DNA from 2 places in the Ramlibacter sp. 2FC genome. Region 2 is predicted to be linked to the other one. Evidence: predicted binding sites of a transcription regulator. Region 2 holds the regulator's gene; the other holds the start of a gene.
What was found. Region 2 encodes sigma-54, which starts transcription at its own class of promoters, with help from an activator protein. Its sites were predicted from a motif close to TGGCANGNAANCTGCTTT; they were not measured.
Positions count from the first base shown of each region.

Region 1 (7,681 bases), on a different contig from region 2:
GCACCAGCGCACCAAGGGCATCCTCTGGGGCACGGCCGGCGCCATCGTGCTGCGCGTGATCCTGATCGCCTTCGCCCTGACCCTGCTGGCCATTCCCTACCTCAAGCTGGTCGGCGGCGCGCTGCTGGTCTGGATCGGCATCAAGCTGCTGGTGCCCGAGGACGAGGACGAGCACAGCAACATCAAGGCCAGCGACAAGCTCTGGGGCGCCGTCAAGACCGTGATCGTGGCCGACCTGGTGATGAGCATAGACAACGTGATCGCGATCGCCGGCGCCGCCCAGGGCGCGGGCGAGCAGCACCAGCTGCCGCTGGTGATCTTCGGTCTGCTGGTCAGCATTCCCATCATCGTATGGGGCAGCCAGCTGGTGCTCAAGCTGATGGACCGCTTCCCCTTCATCATCACCGTGGGTGGCATGCTGCTGGGCTGGATCGCCGGCACCATGGTGCACACCGACCCCGGCCTGGTCGAGTACCTGCCCCAGGGCAAGGCCTGGAACTACGCCCTGGGCGTCGCCGGTGCCCTGATCGTGCTGGCGGTCGGCAAGCTCCTGCAGCGCGGCCGCACCGCCCAGACGGAGACGGCCTGAGGAAACGCCTGATCGGCCATCCGCAGCGGCGCGGTCATGATGTTGCACAGCTTCTGCGCGCTGACGGACGCCGGCCGGCTGCGGCCCAACAACGAGGATGCGGTTTGCGTCGACGAGGCCAGCCGGCTGATCGTCCTGGCCGACGGCATGGGCGGCCACCAGGCCGGCGAGGTGGCCAGCCGCATGGCGGTGAGCCTGATCGCCGCCGAGCTGGGCCCCTGGCTGTCGGGGCCGGGCCGCCAGGCCACGGCGGCCGAGGCCATGGGGGCCTTGCGCGACTGCGTCGACCGTGTGAACCAGGCCATCCTGCAGGCGGCGGCCAGCCGTGCCGAATACGCCGGCATGGGCACCACGGTGGTGTTCGGTGCCTTCCATGGCAGCCAGCTCCTGCTCGGCCATGTGGGCGATTCACGCGCCTACTGCTGGCGCCAGGGGCGTCTGGAGCGTTTGACCACCGACCACACCCTGCTGCAGCGCCAGCTCGACGCCGGCCTGCTGACGCCGGCCCAGGCGGCCCGCTCCGCCGGCCGCTTCCTGCTGACCCGGGCGCTGGGCGTGGAGGCACGTGTGGTGCTGGCGCTGCGCGCCTTGGCCGTCGAGCCGGGCGACCTGTACCTGCTGTGCTCCGACGGCCTGACCGACATGCTCGATGACGAGCGATTGGCCGGCCTGCTCGCCCAGGGCGGCGGCCTGCAGGCGCAGGCGCAGCGCCTGGTCGACGGCGCCAACGCCGAGGGCGGGCGCGACAATGTTTCCGTCGTGCTCGCGCAACTGAGCGCCCCGGCCTGAGCGGCCATCCTACAATTTGGCTCGTGGCGCAAGAACAGGCCCTAGGAACCCCATGCCCAAAGTCATCGTCTCGATCGACGGCGTCGTCATCAAGGAAGCCCAACTGACCCAGGCGCGCACGACCATCGGCCGCCGGCCCTACAACGACATCGTGATCGACAACCTCGCGGTCAGCGGCGAGCACGCGGCGCTCGAGCTGGTGGGTCAGCAGGTGCTGCTGCACGACCTGGGCAGCACCAACGGCACCCGCCTCAACGGCCGGCCGGTCAAGCTGGCCCAGCTGCAGCACGACGACCTGGTCGAGATCGGCAAGTACCGCCTGCGCTTCCTGCAGGAGCAGCCGGCCGGCCAGGCGGCGCCCGTGTCCCCGCCGGCACCTTCCGTACTGCCTTCCGCCGCACCGGCCGTCGCCTCGGACGTGGCAGCCGCCCCGGCTCCGGGCACCGGGCCCCGTATCCGCGTCCTGAACGGGCCCGGTGCCGGCCGCGAGCTGCCCCTGGTCAAGATCGTCACCACCCTGGGCAAGCCCGGGGTCGGCGTGGCCGCCATCACGCACCGGCCGCAGGGCTTCGCGCTGACTCATATCGAAGGCGAGGCGCCCGCTGTCAACGGCCAGGCGCTGGGCAGCGAGCCGCTGATGCTGGCCGACGGTGACCATATCGATCTGTCGGGCGTGCAGATGCAGTTCGTGCGCGCCTGAAGCGCCTGAGCCTGACACGAATTGTCAGGGCGGCCTGACGGGAAATGTCAGCCCTGCGCCCGACGAGTCCGAAAAGGGCGGGAAATTTAATCCAAAGGTGCTCAATTTGAGCCTCGCGGCCACCGATTCCCGCCTGGCACGAAATCTGCGGACTCCGGCATGCACTTGTGCATCAACTCAAGGAGAGTAAGCAATGAAGCGTTCCATGCAACAGGGTTTCACACTGATCGAACTGATGATCGTCGTGGCGATCATCGGCATCCTGGCCGCCGTGGCGCTGCCGGCGTACCAGGACTACAGCAAGCGGGCGAAAATGTCCGAGGTGGTGCTAGCCGCATCTGCTTGCCGTACGACGATTACCGAAGTGTTCCAGTCCAACTCGGCAGGCAGCCTGCCCGTGGCCAATGACTGGGGTTGCGAAAGCTCCACGGCATCGTCCAAGTACGTGGCCAAGGTTGAGACCGATGCAAACGGTGCCGTTCGCGTAACGGCCACCGGCATTGACGCGACCAATATCGATGGAAAATTCGTGACGCTGGTCCCCCTGGATAGTGCCAATGCCACTCCTACGGGCGGCTCAGCGGTATTCAAGTGGGTCTGCGGCAATACGACTGCCGCGGGTACCAGCGCTTTCGTAACTACTGTGCCGAGCAAGTACCTGCCGGGTTCCTGTCGCGGCCTCTGATGTCGAAGGCGGCATTAATTGGTATGCTGAAAACGCCCCTTCCGGGGCGTTTTTCTTTGGGCGTCTGCTGGCCTTACGGCATGGGCCTGCTTATGGCGCTGGCCTGGCTGGTGCCCGTCCATTTCCCCCCCTGGGTCAGCTGGCATGCCGAGGCCCCGGCGTTCCTGGTCGTGCTGCTGGGCGCCGGTATCGCCATGCCGGGTCCCAAGGGAGCCTTTTCCCACCGGCTGGCGGTCCCGCTCATTGCGTGGCCTTTCCTGGCGCTGGCTGCCTGGGCGGTGTTGCAGGCGGCGGCGGGCAGCATCGCCTTCTGGGGCAGCGCGCTGGTGTTCGTCCTCTATGCGGCCCTGTGTGCGACGGCGCTGACGCTGGGCTACGCGGGCGCCAAGGGCGCCGAAGAGCCGGCCTGCGCCTCGGCGGATGACGGGTCCCTGCTGGAACGGCTGGCTGCGGTGCTGCTGGTCGGCGGCATGGTTTCCTCGGCGGTGGCCGGCGCCCAGGCCTTCGACCTGTGGCAAGACTCGGCCTGGATTGCGCGCATGCCCAGTCTGCGTCGCCCCGGCGGCAACATGGGCCAGCCCAACCACCTGGCCATCCTGCTGGTCATGGCCATGGCCAGTGTCATGCATCTACTGGCCATCCGCCGGCTCGGCGGCGCGGTCGCTGCCCTGCTGTGGGCGCTGTTGTCTGCGGGCCTGGCGATGACCGAGTCGCGCGCAGGGCTGCTGGGACTGGGCGTGTTGCTGCTTTGGTGGCTCGCCAAGCGCCACGGGGCGGCAGCACGGACGCCGGCGGGGTGGGGCCCGGCTGCTGGCGGAATTGCTGGCCTGATGTTCGTGGTCTGGCCCTCGGTGTTTGCGGCCGTGCATATGGCGGGCCCGGGCGAGGTCCAGGGCCGTTTGGCGACCGGCAGCCTGCGCCTGACGGTCTGGCCGCAACTGATCGAGGCCGTGCTGATGCGCCCCTGGTGGGGCTGGGGCATGGGCAATGTGGCCGAGGCGCACAATGCCGTGGCCCACGCCTATGCGACCAGCGAGCCCTTCACTTACAGCCACAACCTGGTCCTGGACCTGGCGCTGTGGCTGGGCATCCCCGCGACGCTGGTGCTGGTCGGCGCGACGGCGCTCTGGCTCTGGCGTCGGCTGCGCGCCGCCAGTGACGCCGTCAGCTGGTACGCCCTTGCCGTGGCCTTGCCGGTCGGCGTGCATGCGATGCTCGAGTTTCCGCATGCCTACGCCTATTTCCTCGTGCCGGTGATGCTGGCGCTCGGCGTGCTCGAGGGCCGGCTCGGTGTCCGGCCGCTGCTTCGGCTGGGACGCAGGCCTGCAGCGGTCCTGCTGCTGGCGGCGGCGGGATTCGTGTTCTGGTCGGCGGTCGAGTACCTGCGTGTCGAAGAGGATTTCCGCGTAGCGCGTTTCGAGGCCCTGCGCGTCGGCCAGACGCCGGCCGGGCACGAGCGGCCCAGGGTGTTGCTGCTGACGCAGCTGGGCGCCTTGCTGGACAGCATGCGCATCGAGCTGCGGCCGGGCATGCCGGAAGGCCAGCTGGGCTTGATCAGGCAGATGGCCCTGCGCCACCCCTGGACGGCCACGCAGTACCGCTATGCGCTGGCGCTGGCGCTGAACGGCCAGGGCGAGGAAGCGGCGCGACAGATGCAGGTGCTGCGTGCGCAGCACGGTGAGAAAATCCACCGGCAACTGCGCGAACAAATGGAACAGAAACTGGACGACCATCACCTGCCACGCGACAGCCTGCGCCTGCCCTGACCGCTGGATGACAAGAACGATTTCTGCCTGGTCGACGACCGGTCTGCTGCTGGCCTTGTGGCTCTGGCCCTTTGCGGGCGGGCCCTCGCCCGCCGTGCAACCCATGCTGTTCGGCCTGCTGGTCGCCGCCCTGCTGTGGTTCCTGGCTGCGCCCCAGGGCCGCGTGCTGTCGGGCCTGGTTCTGGCGCTGAGTGCGCTCGCGGCGGCCAGCGCGCTGACGGCGCCGCTGGTGTGGGCCGGGACCCTGGTGGGCGGGCTCATGGTCTGCGCCGGTTACGCGGCGACCCAGGCCGGCGAGCAGGGGCGGGGCGCGCATCTGCTGGCCTGGGCCTGGCTGCTGGCCGGCCTGCTCAGCAGCTTCATGGGCCTCATGCAGTACGCCGGCGTCGGCGCCGCACTCGCTCCCTGGATCAACGCCACGGAGGTCGGCCAGGCCTTCGCCAATCTGCGCCAGCGCAACCAGTTCGCCTCTTTGACCAACATCGGCCTGGTGGCCGGGCTGTACCTGGCGGCCTCGCCGGCGCAGCGCAAGCAGGCTGTGCTGCTGACGCTGGGCGCGGCCCTGCTGGCCGCCGGCAACGCCGCTTCGGGTTCACGCACCGGCCTGGTCCAACTGGCCGTGGTGCTGGTGTTGGCCGGCGGCTGGGGGGCGTTGCGCCGGCCGCTGCAACGGCGCATGTTGGTCGTCGCGGTGCTGGCCTACGGCGCGGCGAGCATGGCTCTACCCTGGCTGGCGGGGCTCGGCGCGCTGCCGCCGGGCGCCCTGGCGCGCCTGGCCAGCGAGCAGGTGGACTGCGCGAGCCGTCTCACGCTGTGGCGCAACGTGCTGCAGCTGATTGCCCTGCGGCCCTGGCTGGGCTGGGGCTGGGGCGAGCTGGACTACGCCCACTTCGTCACGCTCTACGAGGGGCCGCGCTTTTGCGACATCCTGGACAACGCGCACAACCTGCCGCTGCACTTGGCGGTGGAGCTGGGCCTGCCGGCGGCCATGGCGCTGTGCGGTGCCGTGGTCTGGGCCGTCTGGCGCGCGCGGCCCTGGCGCGAGACCGATGCGGCGCGCCGCATGGCCTGGGGCGTGCTCGCGGTGATCGCGCTGCACAGCGGGCTCGAATACCCGCTGTGGTATGGTCCCTTCCAGATCGCGCTGGGCCTGTGCCTGGGCCTGCTCTGGCCCAATGCGGCGACGCGTTCGGCAAGCCACATGACATCGACGAAGCCCCTGGCCTCCTGGCCCCAGAAGCTGCTGGCGCTGGCCCTGATCGCGGCCAGCGGCGCCGCGGCCTGGGACTATTGGCGCGTGAGTCAGGTCTACCTGCCGCCCGAGGCCCGGGCCGAGGCCTGGCGCGACGACCCGCTGGCGGCCGTGCGCGGCAGCTGGCTGTTTCGCGACCAGGCGCGTTTTGCCGAGCTGACACTGAGCGCGCTGTCGCGCGAGAACGCGGTCTGGACCTACCGCACTGCCAGCGCACTGCTGCACTACGCCCCCGAGCCCCGCGTGGTCGAAGCGCTGGTCGAGAGCGCGGTGCTGCTGGGCCGCGAGCAGGAGGCGCTGGCGCTGCTGGTGCGCTATCGTGCGGCATTCCCCGAGGCGCACGCGCACTGGGCCAGGCGCCAGACCGGCGCGGGTGGCTGAAGGAGGCGATGGGTGGCCCCTCGTTCGCAAGCCCTGTCACATTCGTCGCGGCAGCCCCCATCGTCCGCGGGTGACATGACGGCGTCGCCAGCGGTATCGGGCCTGGGCGACGAAATGGGCCAGCTCCTGGACGGCATCTCCGAGGCCTGCTTCACGCTGGACCGGCAGTGGCGCCTGGGCTTTGTGAACCGGCAGGCCGAGTACTTCCTGGGCCGGCCGCGCCAGCTGATGACCGGCCGCAGGCTCTGGGAGCTGTTTCCCCAGGCGCGCAACTCGGTGTTCCATGAGCATTACCAGCGCGCGCTGCGCGAGCAGGTCACGGTGAGCTTCGAGGCTTGCTCCACGCTGCGCGAGGCCTGGCTGGAGGTGCGGGCACAGCCTCTGGGCCAGGGGCTGGCCGTGTTCTTCCGCGACATCACGGCGCGGCGCGCCACGCGCGAGCACCTCAAGCTGGTCGAGGCCGGCATAGAGCGCATCGACGACATCGTCATGATCCTGGACACGGCCACGGGCGAGCCCGGGCCGAACATCGTCTATGTGAACGAGGCCTTCGTGCGCCTGACCGGCTGCACGCGTGAGCAGGCCATTGGCCGTCCGCCCGCGCTCTGGCAGGACGGGATGGCCGACCCCGACGAGCGCGCCCGCATCCAGGCGGCGCTGCGTTGCTGGCAGCCACTGCGGGTCGAGTTGCAGCAGCGGCGCGCCGCCGCTGCGCCCTTGTGGCTGGAGCTGGACATCGCGCCGGTCGCCGATGCCAGGGGCTGGTACACGCACTGGGTGGTCGTGGGGCGCGACATCACCGGGCGCAAGCAGGCCGAGCGCGAGCGGCGGGCGCTGGAGCAGCGCCTGGCGCAGTCGCAAAAGCTCGAGGCCATGGGCCTGCTGACGGGCGGCATCGCCCACGACTTCAACAACCTGCTGACGGTGATGAACGGCAGCGCCGAGCTGCTGATGGAGGACCTGGCCGATCGCCCGGCCCAGGCCGAGCTGGCGGCCATGGTGCATGCCGCCGGCCGGCGTGGCGCCGAGTTGACCCATCAGCTGCTGGCTTTCGCGCGCGGGCAGGCGCTGCGGCCTCGGGTGGTTCGGCCGGGCGAGCTGCTCGAGGGCATGGCGACGCTGCTGCGACGCACCCTGGGCCCCGAGGTGGCCGTGCAGATGGTGCTGGCGCCGCAGCTGGAGGCGCTGCGCATCGATCCCGCGCAGTTCGAGACGGCGGTCCTCAACCTCTGCCTCAACGCCCGCGACGCCATGCCGGCCGGAGGCTGCCTGCGGGTGGAGGCGTCCAGCCTGGTGCTCGAGGCCGGGCAAGCGCCGCCCCATCTCGAGCTGGTGCCCGGCCGCTACGTGCAGCTGGCCGTGAGCGACACCGGCAGCGGCATGCCGCCGCAGGTGCTGGAGCGGGTGTTCGAGCCTTTCTTCACGACCAAGCTGCGTGGCCAGGGCACGGGCCTGGGGCTGAGCATGGTGTATGGCTTCACCAGGCAGTCGGGCGGGCAGGTGGGCATCGATTCCGGGC
Region 1 covers NZ_SCMM01000005.1:68,540-76,220, forward strand. Annotated here, with positions in the region: gene FFS10_RS03965 (TerC family protein) at 1-589, shown strand, start outside; gene FFS10_RS03970 (PP2C family protein-serine/threonine phosphatase) at 626-1,378, shown strand; gene FFS10_RS03975 (FHA domain-containing protein) at 1,431-2,078, shown strand; gene FFS10_RS03980 (pilin) at 2,272-2,763, shown strand; gene FFS10_RS03985 (PglL family O-oligosaccharyltransferase) at 2,844-4,529, shown strand; gene FFS10_RS03990 (PglL family O-oligosaccharyltransferase) at 4,537-6,162, shown strand; gene FFS10_RS03995 (hybrid sensor histidine kinase/response regulator) at 6,238-7,681, shown strand, end outside.
Region 1: FFS10_RS03980 (pilin) is a predicted target of sigma-54. The motif match lies at 2,213-2,230, and genes of this name have one in related genera.

Region 2 (7,681 bases):
CCCAGCGCAAGCACCTGCCGCTGCGCGTGCGCCTGTGGATCGACTACCTCAAGCACCATTACGGCCAGCCCGGCTTCTGGAAACGCGAGCCGCCTGCGCCACCCACCGGAGTTGAGACATGACCCTCGAAGCCCTGTTGGCCTACGCCCATATCCTGGCCTTCCTGACCATGGTGGTGTTCCTGTCCAGCGAGGCCGCCCTGTGCCGCGTCGAGTGGCTGAACGAGGCCGTGGTGCGGCGCCTGGCGCGCGTGGACCTGGTCTACGGCCTGTCGGCCGGCGCCGTGCTGCTGACCGGCCTGGCGCGCATCTATTTCGGCGCCAAGGGCAGCGGCTGGTACTGGAGCCACCCGCTGCTGCACCTCAAGCTCACGCTGTTCGTCGTCATCGGCCTGCTCTCGATCCGGCCCACCCTGATGTTCCTGCGCTGGCGGCGAGCGCTGGACGCCGGCGGCGGCCTGCCCGATGCCGGGCAGGTGCGGCGCGCGCGCCGCATGGTCATGGTCCAGGCCCATCTGCTGCCGCTGATCCCGCTGGCGGCGGTGTTCCTGGCGCGCTGACATGGCCCCCACGCTCGGCACTGACGTGTCCTCGCTGGCCTTGCAGCCCGGCGCCGGGCTGGGCGGCACTTAGAATCTGGCGATGCTCTCCGTCAAACAGGAATTGCTCGCCGCGCTCGCGGCCGAGCTGGAAAAACTCTCCCCCGGTGCCGGCTCCAAGGCGGCCTTCGAGTCACCCAAGGTGGCCGCGCATGGCGACCTGGCCTGCACCGCCGCCATGCAGCTGGCCAAGCCGCTCAAGGCGAACCCGCGCCAGCTCGCGCAGAGCCTGAGCGCCAGCCTGCAGACCACGACCCCGTTCATGACCTGGGTCGACGCCATCGACATCGCCGGCCCCGGCTTCCTCAACATCCGCCTCAAGCCGGCTGCCAAGCAGCAGATCGTGCGCGAGGTGCTGGCGGCCGCAGACCGCTTCGGCTTTCAGCCGGTGCGCGGCCAGCGCGTGCTGGTCGAGTTCGTCTCGGCCAACCCCACCGGACCGCTGCACGTGGGCCATGGCCGCCAGGCGGCCCTGGGTGACGCGATCTGCCACCTGTTCGAGACCCAGGGCTGGGACGTGCACCGCGAGTTCTATTACAACGACGCGGGCGTGCAGATCGGCACCCTGGCCACCAGCGTGCAGCTGCGCGCCAAGGGCTTCAAGCCGGGCGATCCAGAGTGGCCCGAGGCCGCCTACAACGGCGACTACATCGCCGACATCGCGGCCGACTTCATGGCCAGGAAGACCGTGCGCTCGGACGACCGCGAGTTCACCGCCTCGGGCGACGTCGACGACCTGGACGGCATGCGCCTGTTCGCCGTGGCCTACCTGCGCCACGAGCAGGACCTGGACCTCAAGGCCTTCGAGGTGCGCTTCGACCACTACTACCTCGAGTCCAGCCTCTACACCAGCGGCAAGGTCGACGCGGCGGTGCAGAAGCTGCGCGAGGCCGGCAAGACCTACGAGCATGACGGCGCGCTGTGGCTCAGGACCACCGAGTACGGCGACGACAAGGACCGCGTCATGCGCAAGGGCGACGGCTCCTACACCTATTTCGTACCCGACGTGGCCTACCACATCACCAAGTGGGAGCGCGGCTTCAGCAAGGTCGTCAACATCCAGGGCACGGACCACCACGGCACCATCGCGCGCGTGCGCGCCGGCCTGCAGGCCGTGGGCGCGGGCATCCCCGAGGGCTACCCCGACTACGTGCTGCACACCATGGTGCGCGTGATGCGCGGCGGCCACGAGGTCAAGATCTCCAAGCGCGCCGGCAGCTACGTCACGCTGCGCGACCTGATCGAGTGGACCAGCAAGGACGCGGTGCGCTTCTTCCTGCTCAGCCGCAAGCCCGACACCGAGTACGTGTTCGACATCGACCTGGCGCTGGCGCAGAACAGCGACAACCCGGTCTACTACGTGCAGTACGCCCACGCGCGCATCTGCTCGGTGCTCGCGGCCTGGCAGGACAAGGAAGGCGGCGACCTGGCCGCGCTGAAGGACGCCGAGCTCGGGGCGCTGGACAGCCCGGCCGCCCAGGCCCTGATGCTGCAGCTGGCCAAGTACCCCGAGATGCTGGCCGCGGCGGCGCAGGACTTCGCGCCGCACGACGTGAGCTTCTACCTGCGCGAGCTGGCCGCCAGCTACCACAGCTACTACGACGCCGAGCGCATCCTGGTCGACGACCAGGCCGTCAAGCGCGCGCGCCTGGCCCTGGTCGCCGCGACCGCCCAGGTGCTGCACAATGGCCTGGCGGTGCTCGGCGTGTCGGCTCCGAGCAAGATGTGAGGGCCCAGATGAGACGAGAGCAACAAGGCGGAACCTTCCTCGGTTTCATCGTCGGCCTGCTGGTGGGTCTGGGCGTGGCGCTGGCTGTGGCGATCTACGTGACCAAGATGCCCGTGCCCTTCTTGAACAAGAACCAGCCGCGCTCGGCCGACCAGGACGCGGCCGAGGCCAGGAAGAACAAGGACTGGGACCCGAACGCGCCGCTGTACGGCAAGAGCCCGGCGCGCTCCGCGCCGCCCGCGGCCAGCGGTCCCGTCGGCGCCGTGGTTCCCGCGCCGGCCCCTGCGGCCACGCCGGCGCCGGCGCCCGAGATCCCCATCCTGCGCGGCGCGGGTCCCAACGCGGCGCCCGCCGCCAAGCCGCCGGCGAGCCGGCCGGCCGCCTCGGCCGACCCGCTGGGCGACCTGGCGCGCGCCAAGGCGGGCGCCGCGACGGCCGACCCGTTCAGCTACTTCGTGCAGGCCGGCGCCTTCCGCACCCCCGAGGACGCCGAGGCGCACCGTGCCAAGCTCTCGCTGATGGGCGTGGAGGCGCGCGTGAGCGAGCGCGAGCAGGCCGGCCGCACGGTCTACCGAGTGCGCGTGGGCCCGTTCGACCAGCGCGATGCCGCCGAGCGCCTCAAGGAGCGGCTGGAGGGCAACGGCGTGGAGGCGGCCCTGGTGCGCGTGCAGCGCTGAGGAACTTCGGCCACCGGCCGGGCTCTGTGAGGAACAGGAGTGAATCAATCAATGAAACGTCGTGAATTTTCCATGGGGGCGGCCGCAGTCGCGCTGGCGGGTGTCCCGGCCCTTTCCTCGGCCCAGGCCTTCAAGCCGCGCGAGGGCAAGGACTACATCGAGCTGGACAAGCGCGTGCCGGTCGAGACCGGGGCCGGCAAGGTCGAGGTGATCGAGTTCTTCTGGTACAGCTGCCCGCACTGCAACGCCTTCGAGCCGGCCTTCGACGCCTGGGTCAAGGCCGCGCCCAAGGACGTGAGCGTGCGCCGCGTGCCGGTGGCCTTCCGCGACGACTTCGCGCCGCAGCAGCGCCTGTACTACACGCTGGAAGCCATGAACAAGCTCGAGGAGCTGCACCGCAAGGTGTTCCACGCCGTGCACGTGGAGCGCCAGGCGCTGAACCGCGACGAGACCATCCTGGCCTGGGCCGAGAAGCAGGGCCTGGACAAGGCCAAGTTTGCCGAGGTCTACAAGTCCTTCGGCGTGGCCAGCAAGCTGCGCCGCGCGGTGCAGCTGCAGGAGGCCTTCAAGGTCGAGGGCGTGCCCTCGCTGGGCATCGCGGGCCGCTACTACACCGATGGCTCGCTGGCCGGCAGCATGGAGCGCGCCCTGCAGGTGGTCAACTACCTGGTCGACGAGACGCGCAAGGGCCGCTGAGCGCGCGGCCAGGTCATGTCGAAAGCCCGCGATGCGGGCTTTTTCATGCGGCGGCGCCAGGTCTCCGCGGCCTGCGCCGCTACAATCGAGCAAGATTCATGCCCTTATGAAAACGCCCTACGCCAAGCACTTGCTCGCCCTGTCCCTGGTCCTTTGCGCGCTGCCTGCGGCCGCCGAGCGTGCCGACCGCGACAAGCCCATGAACATCGAGGCCGATACGCTGCGCTACGACGACCAGAAGCAGACCAGCACCTTCACCGGGCGCGTGGTCGTGACCAAGGGCACCATCGTCATGCGCGGCGCGCGGCTGGACGTGCGCCAGGACGCCGAGGGGCGCCAGTACGGCACTCTGACCGCCGAAGCCGGCCAGCGCGCCTTCTTCCGCCAGAAGCGCGGCGCGCCCGACGAGTACATCGAGGGCGAGGGCGAGGTCATCGACTACGACGGGCGCGCCGACAGCGTGCGCTTCACCCGCCGCGCCGAGTTGCGGCGCTACCGCGGCAGCACGCTGAACGACGAGATCACCGGCAACGTGATCGTCTACAACAACAGCACCGAGGTCTTCACCGTGGACGGCACGCCGCGCCCGGCCGGCGCCAGCGGCGCCGCCGCACCCGGCGGCCGCGTGCGTGCCATGCTGGCGCCGCGATCGGCCGCCTCGGCGCCGGCAGCGCCCCAGGGGACGCCGAACCTGCGCCCCAGCACCAGCCTGGGCGGGGAGCGCCCGTGACGGCGGTGGCGCGCTCCCACCCGGCGGCCACCGGGTCGCATGAGGCCGCCGGCGACGGGCGGCTCGAGGCCCTGCAGCTGCAGAAGTCCTACGGCAGCCGCAAGGTCGTGCACGACGTCTCGCTGTCGGTGAAAAAGGGCGAGGTCGTGGGCCTGCTGGGCCCCAACGGTGCGGGCAAGACCACCTCCTTCTACATGATCGTGGGCCTGGTGCGCGCCGACGCGGGCGAGATCCGCATCGACGGCCAAGCCGTGGCGCACATGCCCATCCACCGCCGCTCGCGCCTGGGCCTGTCCTACCTGCCGCAGGAGGCTTCCATCTTCCGCAAACTCAGCGTGGCCGACAACGTGCGCGCCGTGCTCGAGCTGCAGCGCGGCGCCGACGGCAAGCCGCTGGCCGACGCGGAGATCGAGCGCCGCCTCACGGACCTGCTGCAGGACCTGCGCGTCGAGCCCCTGCGCGACTCGCCGGCCGTGGCCCTGTCGGGCGGCGAGCGGCGCCGCGTCGAGATCGCGCGCGCCCTGGCGACCTCGCCGCGCTTCATCCTGCTCGACGAGCCCTTCGCCGGCATCGACCCGATCGCCGTGATCGAGATCCAGCGCATCATCGCCTTCCTCAAGAGCCGCGGCATCGGCGTGCTGATCACCGACCACAACGTGCGCGAGACGCTGGGCATCTGCGACCACGCCTACATCATCAGCGAGGGGCGGGTGCTGGCCCAGGGCACGCCGCAGGAGATCGTGAACAACGCCGAAGTGCGCCGCGTGTACCTGGGCGAGCACTTCCGCATGTAAGCGCCACAGGCCGTGCCATGAAACAGGGTCTCTCGCTGCGCGTTTCGCAGCACCTCGCGCTCACGCCCCAGTTGCAGCAGTCGATCCGCCTGCTGCAGCTGTCCACGCTGGAGCTGAGCCAGGAGGTCGAGCAGATGCTCGACGAGAACCCTTTCCTGGAGCTGGCCAACGACGAGGCGCCGCGCGAGGACTACGGCCTCGAGCAGGCCGACGCCGGGCCCAGCGCCGGAGATCGCCTGTCCGAGGCCGCGGCCGAGCCCGTCGGCACGGGTGCCGACGAGGGGCCCGCGGCGACAGTCGAGGCCGAGCTCGACGGCACCGAGAGCTGGGAGGGCGATGGCAGCGTGGAGCTCGCACCCGACGACAGCGAGTGGGGCGGCGATGCGCCGGCGCGCAAGCACAGCGATGACGACGAGGTGGCAGACGCCGGCGAGCTGGCGCGCAGCCAGGAGTCGCTGACCGAGTTCCTGCACCGCCAGGCCCTGGCGCTGCGCCTGTCCGAACTGGACCGTGCGGTCCTGCGCTTCCTGATCGAGTCGATCAACGACGACGGCTACCTCGAGGACTCGCTCGAGTCGCTGGCCGAGAGCCTGGCCGGGCGCGAGGACCTGGAGCAGTTCGAGGAGCTGGTGCACCGCTTCACGCTGGCGCTGTACCTGCTGCAGTCGCTGGAGCCCACCGGCGTGGGCGCGCGCAACTTGGCCGAATGCCTGAGCCTGCAGCTGCGTGCGCGCCTGGCCGAGGCGCCCGAGGACGCGGTGGCGCGCACCGCGCTGCGCATCTGCGCCCAGCCCATCGAGCTGCTGGCGCGGCGCGACATGCGCCGCCTGGTCCAGCTGTGCGGCGAGCCCGAGGCCGCGATCCGCGCCGCGATCGCCCTGATCGCCCGGCTCGAGCCCAAGCCCGGGCGGCGCTTCGTCGACGTGGAGCGCCAGGTGGTGGTGCCCGACGTGATCGTGGTCAAGACCGGACGCGCCTCGCAGCCGCAGTTTCGCGTGCAGCTCAACCCCGACGTGATGCCGCGCCTGCGCGTGCACGACATCTACGCCAACGCGCTGCGCGGTGGCCGCGGCGAGGGCCACCAGGCGCTGCAGCAGCGGCTGCAGGAGGCGCGCTGGTTCATCAAGAACATCCAGCAGCGCTTCGACACCATCCTGCGCGTGGCCAACGCCATCGTCGAGCGGCAAAAGAGCTTCTTCGTGCACGGCGAGCTCGCCATGCGCCCGTTGGTGCTGCGCGAGATCGCCGACGAACTGGGCCTGCACGAGTCCACCATCTCGCGCGTCACCACCGCCAAGTACATGGCCACGCCCTACGGCACCTTCGAGCTCAAGTATTTCTTCGGCTCGGCCCTGGGCACCGAGGCCGGTGGCAACGCCTCGAGCACGGCGGTGCGCGCCCTGATCAAGCAGTTCGTCGCCTCCGAGAGCCCCAAGAAGCCGCTGTCCGACAACCAGATTTCCGACATGCTCAAGGAGCAGGGCATAGAGTGCGCGCGCCGCACCGTGGCCAAGTACCGCGAGGCGCTGCGCATCGCGCCCGCCAACCTCAGAAAAGCCCTGTAAGGATGGCCCCCACGCTTGTCACTGCGTGTACTGCGCTGCCCCCCGAGGGGGCCTTCGCGCCTTGGGGCGGCCCGGCGGCGCTCAATACATGAATCAACTACAACTTTTTCTTCCGTGCGCCGCCGGCGTCGAGGGCTTGCTGGCCGACGAGGTGCATGCACTGACCGGTCTTACCGGCCAGGACTTGCTGACCGGCCGCGGCGGCGTGCTGGCGCGCGCCTCCTGGCGCGACGCGATGCTTCTCAACCTGCACAGCCGCCTGGCGCAGCGCGTGCTGGTGCAGCTGGCGCAGCGCCCCTACCGCGGTGAGGCCGACCTTTACGAGGCGGCCGCCGGCGTGGCCTGGGAGATCTGGTTCACCACCAAGCAGAGCTTCAAGATCGAGATCACGGCCCAGCACAGCCCGCTCAAGAGCCTGAACTTCGCAGCGCTCAAGATCAAGGACGCGGTGGCCGACCGCTTCCGCAACAAGGGCGGCGTGCGGCCCGACGTGGACACGCGCTGGCCCGACGTGCGCATCTATGCCCACCTGACCTCGGACCAGGCCACGCTCTACATTGACACCTCGGGCGAGCCGCTGTTCAAGCGCGGCTGGCGCGAGGACAAGGGCGAGGCGCCGCTCAAGGAAACGCTGGCCGCCGCCATGATCGCGGCCAGCGGCTGGGACCAGCAGTGCGCCGACGGCCTGCCGCTGTACGACCCTTGCTGCGGCAGCGGCACCATCGCCATCGAGGCCGCGCAGATCGCCTGCGGCATCGCGCCCGGCGGCCTGCGGCGCTTCGGCTTCGAGAAGCTGCTGCCGTTCCAGCCCCATGTCTGGCAGGCGCTCAAGGCCGAGGCCCAGGCCGCCGTCCATGCCCCCGTGGCGCCGGTGTTCGGCAGCGACGTGGCG
Region 2 covers NZ_SCMM01000006.1:1,862-9,542, reverse strand. Annotated here, with positions in the region: gene FFS10_RS23365 (LysR family transcriptional regulator) at 1-122, shown strand, start outside; gene FFS10_RS04200 (DUF2214 family protein) at 119-559, shown strand; gene argS (arginine--tRNA ligase) at 642-2,327, shown strand; gene FFS10_RS04190 (SPOR domain-containing protein) at 2,336-3,004, shown strand; gene FFS10_RS04185 (thiol:disulfide interchange protein DsbA/DsbL) at 3,056-3,700, shown strand; gene lptA (lipopolysaccharide transport periplasmic protein LptA) at 3,807-4,430, shown strand; gene lptB (LPS export ABC transporter ATP-binding protein) at 4,436-5,224, shown strand; gene FFS10_RS04170 (RNA polymerase factor sigma-54) at 5,242-6,789, shown strand; gene FFS10_RS04165 (THUMP domain-containing class I SAM-dependent RNA methyltransferase) at 6,878-7,681, shown strand, end outside.